One region of the Flintibacter sp. P01028 genome, then DNA from elsewhere that is predicted to be linked to it. Evidence: predicted binding sites of a transcription regulator. Region 1 holds the regulator's gene; the other holds the start of a gene.
What was found. The regulator LexA, encoded in region 1, represses DNA repair genes until DNA is damaged. The targets are predictions, from matches to a motif close to CNAACANNTGTTNG.
Positions count from the first base shown of each region.

Region 2: a site for LexA is predicted at 2,521-2,534, ahead of ACEVJK_RS03320 (four-carbon acid sugar kinase family protein). Genes of this name have one in related genera too.

Region 1 covers NZ_JBHEVC010000005.1:36,955-41,166, reverse strand. The annotation lists gene ACEVJK_RS09510 (DegV family protein) at 1-836, opposite strand, end outside; gene ACEVJK_RS09505 (DUF896 domain-containing protein) at 951-1,154, opposite strand; gene ACEVJK_RS09500 (DUF4177 domain-containing protein) at 1,168-1,389, opposite strand; gene ACEVJK_RS09495 (RNA-binding protein) at 1,414-2,214, opposite strand; gene lexA (transcriptional repressor LexA) at 2,325-2,942, opposite strand; gene ACEVJK_RS09485 (DUF975 family protein) at 3,102-3,986, opposite strand; gene ACEVJK_RS09480 (MBL fold metallo-hydrolase RNA specificity domain-containing protein) at 4,095-4,212, opposite strand, start outside.
Region 2 covers NZ_JBHEVC010000001.1:674,630-678,841, forward strand. The annotation lists gene ACEVJK_RS03315 (iron-containing alcohol dehydrogenase) at 1-1,155, opposite strand, end outside; gene ACEVJK_RS03320 (four-carbon acid sugar kinase family protein) at 1,149-2,420, opposite strand; gene obgE (GTPase ObgE) at 3,570-4,212, opposite strand, start outside.

The DNA.
Region 1 (4,212 bases):
TTGGGGCCGGCGTTGATGGACACCACACCACCGATGAGATACTCCAGGGCAGGCTCACAGCCTAGCTCCTGGCGGCAGGCTTCTAGCAGTTTGCCAGCCTGCTCCAGGTTATTGCCATGGACGACCAGATAGGGGCTGTTAGCGCTCCGCTCCTGTTTGCACAGCTCCACAACAGCGGAAATCGCGTTTTTCTCCCCCCGCGCCTTGGACAGTATCTTGGACTCGCCGTTGGCGAAGGTCATAATGGGCTTTAACCCCAGGGCTTCGCCCATGAAGGCTGCCGCGGCGGAGATCCGGCCGGATTTTTTGGCAAACCGCAGGTCAAGAGGGGCGAAGATCACCCGGACATGATCCACCCAATCCTGGATAAAATCCACGATTTCTCCCGCCTGGGCGCCGGCAGCAGCCATCTTGGCCCCCTGCACCACCGCCCAGCCGTAGCCCATGGTGTAGTTTTTGGAGTCGATGATATGGATATGGAAGGTGTCCTGGGCATCGGGGTGGTCCTCATAGAACTCGTCCCGGGCCTGTATGGCGTTGCCATAGGTGGCTGAACCCTTGGAGTTGATAGAGGTGTGGATCAGATCGGTATAGCCCTCTTTCCACGCCTTCTCAAAGCATTCAGTGAAGAGATAGGGGTTCAACTGGGCGTGGGTCGGGATCTGAGGGCTGTCCAGCAGCATCTGAAAGAACTCGTCGGGAGTGAAGTCAAAGCCGTCCATATACTCCCTGTCGCCCATCGCGATGGGAAAAGGGAGGACCTGGATGTTCCACTCCTCCCGCAGAGCGGCGGGAATATCGGAAGCAGAGTCGGTAGAAAATTTAATATGAGCCATGGGGGGCCTCCTTAAAAAGATAGGATAAGCGCCTGGCGGGACATAAAAGGATCGAGAGTATTATCCCAGATGCCGGGGAGATTGTCAATGAACCCCTGCTCCGGCTAGAGCGGATCACTTCTTCCGCAGCCGGGTCCGGGTGCCGTCAGGATGTTGAATGAGGGTATTGTCCAGATGGGCCATCAGATTGGACTTACAGGCGGCGATATACTCCTGTCGCAGCAGGGCCCGTTCAGCCTCCTCCTCTGGGGTGAGGCCGGCGGGAGACTTGGCCTTCCGGGCCAGCTCATTGATGCGGTCGATCTTCTTCTGCTCCATGCCTTTCCCTCCCTTATTCCTGTTCTATCTCGCGTTCAAATACCAGCTCGATGGTCTCAATATGTCCAGAGGCCCGCTGAACGCTGGGCAGATAGCCCACATAACGCCAGCCGGCGGCGGCCCGGCTTCGAATGACTTCCTGGTGGCCCTCAGTCCGGATGCCGACGCCGCCGAACAGGCTGTACCCTCCGGCGGAGAGGGCCAGAACCTCAAATTCATATTCATAGTGTGCCATAGCTGTGCCCTCCTATCCGGCGGCTTAAATATATCTCTCCAATACCAGCATGGTCCGTCCCTTTTTGGACTGGCCGGGGATCTCCCGGACCACGCACTTGCCCAGTCCGCGGCAGGTGAGAATGTCTCCCACATCCACCAGCTTGTCCCCTTTGAGACACTCCCGGTGGTTGACGGCCGCCTTGCCGGCGGAGATATAGGCCATGGCTTTGGAGCGGGACAGGGAAAAACCGGCGGCAAGCACCGCGTCCAGGCGAGGGGTGGCGACTGTGTCCCGGATGAGCCTTACCTTCGCCTCTCCAGGGGAAAGGGAAGCCAGAGGAATTTCCCGGAGCTTTAACCGCCAACGCCCGGCGGACTCCCACTGGGAGAGGAGAATGGGCAGTACCTCCCGGAGCAGGATCACCTGACAGGTCCTGTCGCCAGGGAGCAAGATGTCCCCCAGCTTTTCCCTCGTCAACCCCAGGCCCATAAGGGAGCCCAGAATATCCCGGTGGCTTAACTCGGAACCGGGAGGGAAGGCGGCCTCCAATGCGGCCAGCGGTCCCTCTGGGTCCAACAGGAGGTCGTTCTCATCCTGCCAGTCGGGGAGGAAGGCGCACAGGGCCCGCTCTGCGCCGGGAAAGCCACCCCAAAAGATATGGCGGGGCTGCCCCCAGGCGTTGAGTAAATCGGTGACAGAGGCCTGTTCACCCGGCGAGAGAAAGGGGGTATGGGCTGGGATGCCCCGGTCCTGAGCCAGTTCCAGCTTGTCCAGCACACGGGCCAGCAGCACCCGCTCCGCCCCGTCACGGGCGCAGCGGTCCAGAAGCTCCTTCTTGGTCACGACCCTTCTCGCCTCCCTCTGTTTGCCTGTTCAGTATACTGGACAGGACCTGGGATTGTCAACGAAAAAAGCCGGCCATGGGGAGCATGACCGGCCGCAGGGGGACAAAATTAGTACCGACGGACTACCGCCACCACCTTGCCAACTATCTCGGCTTTGGTGCCGTCGATAGGCGGGTAATCAGGGTTTTGGGGAAGAAGCCAGGTGCAGCCGTCTTTTCTATGAAGGGTTTTGACGGTGGCCTCATCCTCAAAAAGGGCCACTACGATCTCACCATTCCGGGCCTCCTGCTGGCGGTGGACCACCACCAGGTCACCGGGCAGAATCCCGGCGTTCAGCATGGACTCGCCCCGGACCGTGAGGGCGAAGTGCTCCCCGGACAGACCGGCAGTGTCGAAGGTGAGGTAGTCCTCAATACACTCTTGGGCCAGGATAGGGGTGCCGGCGGCTACATTGCCAAGGATGGGTATTTGGTTGGCGTGGGGGTCCTCCTCCTCTGCCACCGGGCCCATGGATGCCCCCGGCAGGGAGATGGCGCGGGTCTTGCCCTCTGCCTTGACGATGACACCGGCCTCCTCCAGCCCCTTCATGTGGAAGTGGACGGTGGAGGGGGATTTCAGTCCCACCGCCGCGCCAATCTCCCGGACCGAAGGGGGATAGCCGTGCTGATTGGTAAAGGAGAGGATATAGTCATAGATCTGCTGCTGCTTGGCGGTCAGTTTGGCCATGGCAAGGGCTCCTTTCGGCAGACGGACAGAAAATTACACACTAAAATTTAGATGTATTTTATCATACATTTGTACGAATGTCAAACGAATGTTCCAAAAATAAGGAAGCCTCTAAAAAAACGCCAGGACCTAGAGGTCCTGGCGGGTAGCTTTGGATGTTCAGAGAGGGGGCATCTCCACAAAACCCTCCCGCTGGAGGCGCAGCCGGGCGTCGTAGAAGCCGGCCATGGTCACGGAGCGATAGGGATAGAGCCACAGCTTTACCGGGATGGAGGCTAGCAGGAGAAGAAGGGCGGAGCGGGGATAGGAGAGGATAATCTGATAGACCATGTAGGCATCCCCGTAGTGCTCCAGGGAAAGAGACTGGAAGAAACCGCCCTGGACCAGAACCAGAAGTAGTGCCAGTGAGTAGAGAAGCAGGTCAAGCAGTTCCCAGCCGATGAAGGAAAAGGCCAGCTTGAACATCTCCCACTTCCAGCCCCGCGTCAGCTCCACACTGCGGCGGACCGCGGCGAAGGCCCCGTAGTCAGGGTGGTCGGCCAGCAAATAGTAGGCCAGGGCGTAGCGCAGAGAGACCCAATAAGAGAAAATCATGATGCCGGCAATTAGAACGGGGATCACAAGGAAGGAGAGGCCTGGGGAGAGAAGAACCGGAATTAGGACCAGCCAGACGACGGGGATGCACAGCAGGGACCAGGCCAGCGTGTGGAGAAAGATCAGAATGGAGGTCATGATAACCAGCAGGGCCACGGAGAAGCCATCGGCTAGGGCGCCCAGTCCGGGAGACAGCTTCCGGGAGGTCCACATGGACCATAGCGTAAAGCCAAAGCCAACTACCGTGGAGTACAGGGAGAGGAGGATGGAAAGGAACAAAGCCGGCAGACTGATGTTTCCTGTGTCCGGGGCCGGAACAAGCAGGCCGGCCAGTGTGGAAACACCAGTGGTCATCAGCAGATATACCAAGGTGACCACCCAGAAGGAAGGACGGGAGCCCCGAATGGCCTCCCTAGCCTGCCTTTTCAGTTCTCTGCGGTCGATCTCCATAAAAACTCTCCGTTCTTACTGTCATAGTTGGGGAAGGGCGCCGCTGCCAGCAGGAGCGAACCTTCGCTCCGGTCCATCCGCGCTGCTCGCGGCGGCTCAAACGCCTCTCTATTCCCACTTGTCCATGATTTGCCGAAGCTGATCGGCCAGCTTGGACAGATCCTTGTTGGAACGGCCCCGGCTGCGGCTGATAAGGTCGGCCAAGTCCTTGGACACATCTTGTAGC
Region 2 (4,212 bases), on a different contig from region 1:
TATTTCAAGATACAATGCCCTGGCATCCTCAGGAGTAACCTGTCGCATATTGTTGACCAGTAGTCTCTGGACCTGCATCCCAGCCTCTACTAAGCCGTCTAGGTCTTCCGCCGGAACGCCAAACTCTTTTAGACTGGTTGGAATGTCCAAATCCTTGACGATCTTCTCCATCCAGGCCAGCATGTACGCGCTCTTTTCTTCCACAGTCACACAGGTCTTCTCTCCATGGACACAGCGGTCATAAGCGACAGCAAATCTTTCTCGGCACTCAGGCTCATTGAATCGCATGACAGGGGCCAGCAGGATTGCGTTAGAAACGCCATGGGCAATATGGTACTTGCCGCCCAATGGATAGCTCAGTGCATGAACCGCTGTAGTACCAGAGGCCGTGATGGCTAATCCCCCATAATAAGCGGCGATCTGCATCCGGTTTTTGGCCTCCATGGCCTCCGGATCGTTACAAGCATCCATGATATTATTCAAGATTAAATCCAGACCTTCTAGGGCATACAAATCACTGAAAGGGTTCGCTTTGTTGCTAGTAAAGCACTCGATACAATGGGCTAAGGCATCTACCCCAGTAGCCGCCGCAATTTTCCTGGGCAAATTTTTGATCATTCTGGCATCCAAGATCACATAGTCTGCAATCATATTTTCGTTAACTATACCCACCTTCAAGTTCTTTTCTGGTACGGCCACGATAGCATTTGGGGTAACCTCTGCCCCCGTTCCAGCAGTCGTAGGGATAAGAATGATAGGGACACACTTCTGTGCCTGACCAGGCTTGTCCAGCAGCTCCTTTACACCATACTGGTCTGTTACTAATACGCTAGCGAGTTTTGCTGCGTCCATTACCGATCCGCCACCGCAAGCGACAATTAGGTCTGCACCGGATGCCTTGAATTGGTCAACTAACTTTTGAACTGCTTTATAGGAAGGTTCTGCGGGAAGATCATCCAGCACATAGTAGTCGGCACCAGATGCCTTCACAGCTTCCTCAGGTAAGGCGAACAAGCCGCAGCCTTCGATGCCTTTATCTGTAAACATAGCTACCCGTTTTGCTCTACAGTTTTGAATAATAGCAGTGATGTTCCCGATGGCATTCTCTCCACCATATACTGCGTGGGGCATTTTCAAATTGTATTCTTTCAGCATACTAATTCCTCCTCGCCACTGTGGGCAATTATTTTGGCTAGATCAGTCAGCAATTCCGCTGAACCAAATCCTCCGGATTTTGAAATTAGATCGATTCGTTTCCCATTGTACTCTGTTCGGGAAAGAACCACCCCAGGCACCAGTTCACACACTGGAATCAAACTGTCTTGATTAATTTCCCTCATAAATGCCAACAGTGTGTCACCACCAGTCAGCATCAGTGTCGCTTCCAAACCGCCTTCGAGCATCCGCTCTAATAGTCTTCCCATAGACTGGGCAATAGCGCTTCTTGTCGCTTCTATATTCATATCCCTAGTCAGCGCATAGCTGCGGGTCTCCTCAGCTTCCTCCGGTCCTCCACAATCGATTATAGCGGCTGTACTATGTTGGAGCTTGTTCAGCCATTGAGCAAGAACACACTCTCCATCCTCACTCTCCAACCAGGTGGGATCCAATTTCTGTTGTGGTGTCAATCGGATACGATGCATGCCATTCTTTTCCGCAGTGTCCAACTGCTCTATAGTGATGGGATTGATGCTACCACACACGGTGATGAGGCGTGGATTCATAGCGGGTCGTCTACAGTCATACTGTGTCAGATTTAGCAATTTTGGCAATACCGCGGCTAATCCGGCACAACCCGCCAGCAGTTTCAGCTGATGGCAGTCATTCAATCTTTGAGCGATTTGAAGAAGGTCCTCGTCGGTGACTGCATCATAAATCAAAATACCTTCTTTATCGGGTATGTCTTCTCCCGCAGCGACTAAATATGTTGGTATATTACTTTGCTCCCCAATTATGTTCTGGATATTTGAGTGCCTGACTGGCTCAAAAGGGTCAGAACCGAACACGCTGTCTGCCACTGGGACCTGCCCAATATAGTGGATGCCATTTACTGTTACTCGATTCATTTTAGGAAAGGCCGGAATAAAATGGAGCTGTTTACCATGGGCCGCAGCCCGCATAGCAGAAAGTTCACTGCCTATATTGCCCCTCAATGCGGAATCTATCTTTTTATAGATACAGGAGACAGAGGCCTGCTGGGCCTGACTCACGATCTTTGCCACGATCTCTCCAGCCTCTGCTGGAGGCATATGCCGAGTCTCAGCAACAATAATAAGCACTTGGACTCCCTGTTCCAGCCCAGCAAAAATATTCTGGTTTTGGGGGGTATATACTCGAACCAAGGTCCCTTTAGCCTTAAATTGTATTCCTGTGTCCAAAGCCCCAGTAAAATCATCTGCAATAACCAGTAGCTTAATCATGACATTCCCTCATTCAAACTGCTTTATTTTGGAACATCCTTAATCTTTGAAAATGAGTTTGAGAAAAGACATCCCTATATATCATTTACTTAATCAAATCCTAACTTTTGTTTCTTTTCATATCAATCCATTTGACTTGTAAAAATTGTTTATATTTGAAACGATTTCTCTAGCGTTTTATGCAAAAATATATCTCGCCGCCCTCTCATATAGGAAAGCCCTCTATCATCATTGGGCAGTATGACCATATCTAATTGCTTATGGGCATAAAAATCCCCCCGCGGATACCGTGGAGGGATCTTGGGGGCATTTCCTGTTGTCAATCTACGCTAACTCGGCTTCACTGGTATACATTTTACCATTTCACTGTTCCCTCTCCTATGGTGTAGCCGTTTTTATTCCTGGATGTAAGGTAGAAGGAAAAAGGTAGAAGAAAGAAGGCGCGTAACTTTGTCATGACCTTTGGATAATGGGAAGACAGCAATATAAATCGTTTCATACCATATCTAACATACGCAAGGGACCAAATTTCCTTCTGACACATATTCGGCAGTAATAGCAGTAAAATAGTGTATGTCTTATATAAATAGACCTACCCCCCATTTTTAAGTACAGATACTTCCTCTATCAACAAACTTATAGAAATAGATGCAGGTCCGTCCTAGTCTTTTGATAGCCCTCCTAAATTCATTACCCAACTATTCCTGTATGGACTGTTCACTCTATTTTTGCCCTCTTTGGGTAGCCAAATGTATTGCTAAACATTTGCTTAACCGTACGAATACAAATATCGGTTTTCTTGCTGGCGGCCTCGTAATCGTCTATATTGTTGCCTGTATATTTTTTTATTCTGTTAGTTGACGGCAAAGCTGGATTTTACCAATAGACTTACTACGTCTTGGTTTACACTACTTTACTGTGTGCATAAAGTTATACCGTAATATACCAAAAGCCCTTCAAAAAACAACTAGTCGGAATTTCAGGAATAACGGATCTTCTACTATTTTTTAGGAAATATAGTAACGGGCAACAAAATTTTATATAAGATTCTAAAATCAAAAGCTTTATGTAAATACAGTACGAAAAAATTTCCTCCATATACGAAAAACACCGTTCCGAAATTATGGAACGGTGTTTTTATAGATAAAATTACCTTTGGTATTCGAACTCCAGGTCGTACATGGACACGATATCCCCGTCCTTGATGCCCATCTCCTCCAGCTTGTCGAACAGACCGGACTGGCGCAGCTTCTGGTCGAACCAGTTGCGGCTCTCATAGTCGGAGAAATTGACGTTGGCGATAAGCCGCTGGAGCCAGGGGGCGTCCACCACCCAGGTGCCGTCAAACTCCTGGATATTGACCTCTCCCTCGGTATCCACCTCCGGGGGCCGCTCCACATAGGTGGGCTCGTACACCACCACGGGAGGCAGCTGGGCCAGCTCCTGGGCGCATCGCTTTATCAGCTCCTGGGTGCCCTGGTGGGCGGCGGCGGACATCTCAAAGAGCTCCAGTCCCTTTCCCTCCACATGGGCCCGCAGCTTGTCCAGCAGGGCGGGGTCCTCCATGATATCCACCTTGTTGGCCACCACCAGCATCTTCCGCCCAGCCAGTTCGGGGGAGTATTGGGCCAGCTCCTCATTGATGGCCTCAAAGTCGGCCACTGGGTCCCGGCCCTCGCTGCCCGACACGTCCACCACATGGACCAGCAGCCGGCAGCGGTCGATATGCCGCAGGAAATCGTGGCCCAGGCCAGCGCCCTCCGCCGCCCCTTCGATGATGCCGGGGATGTCG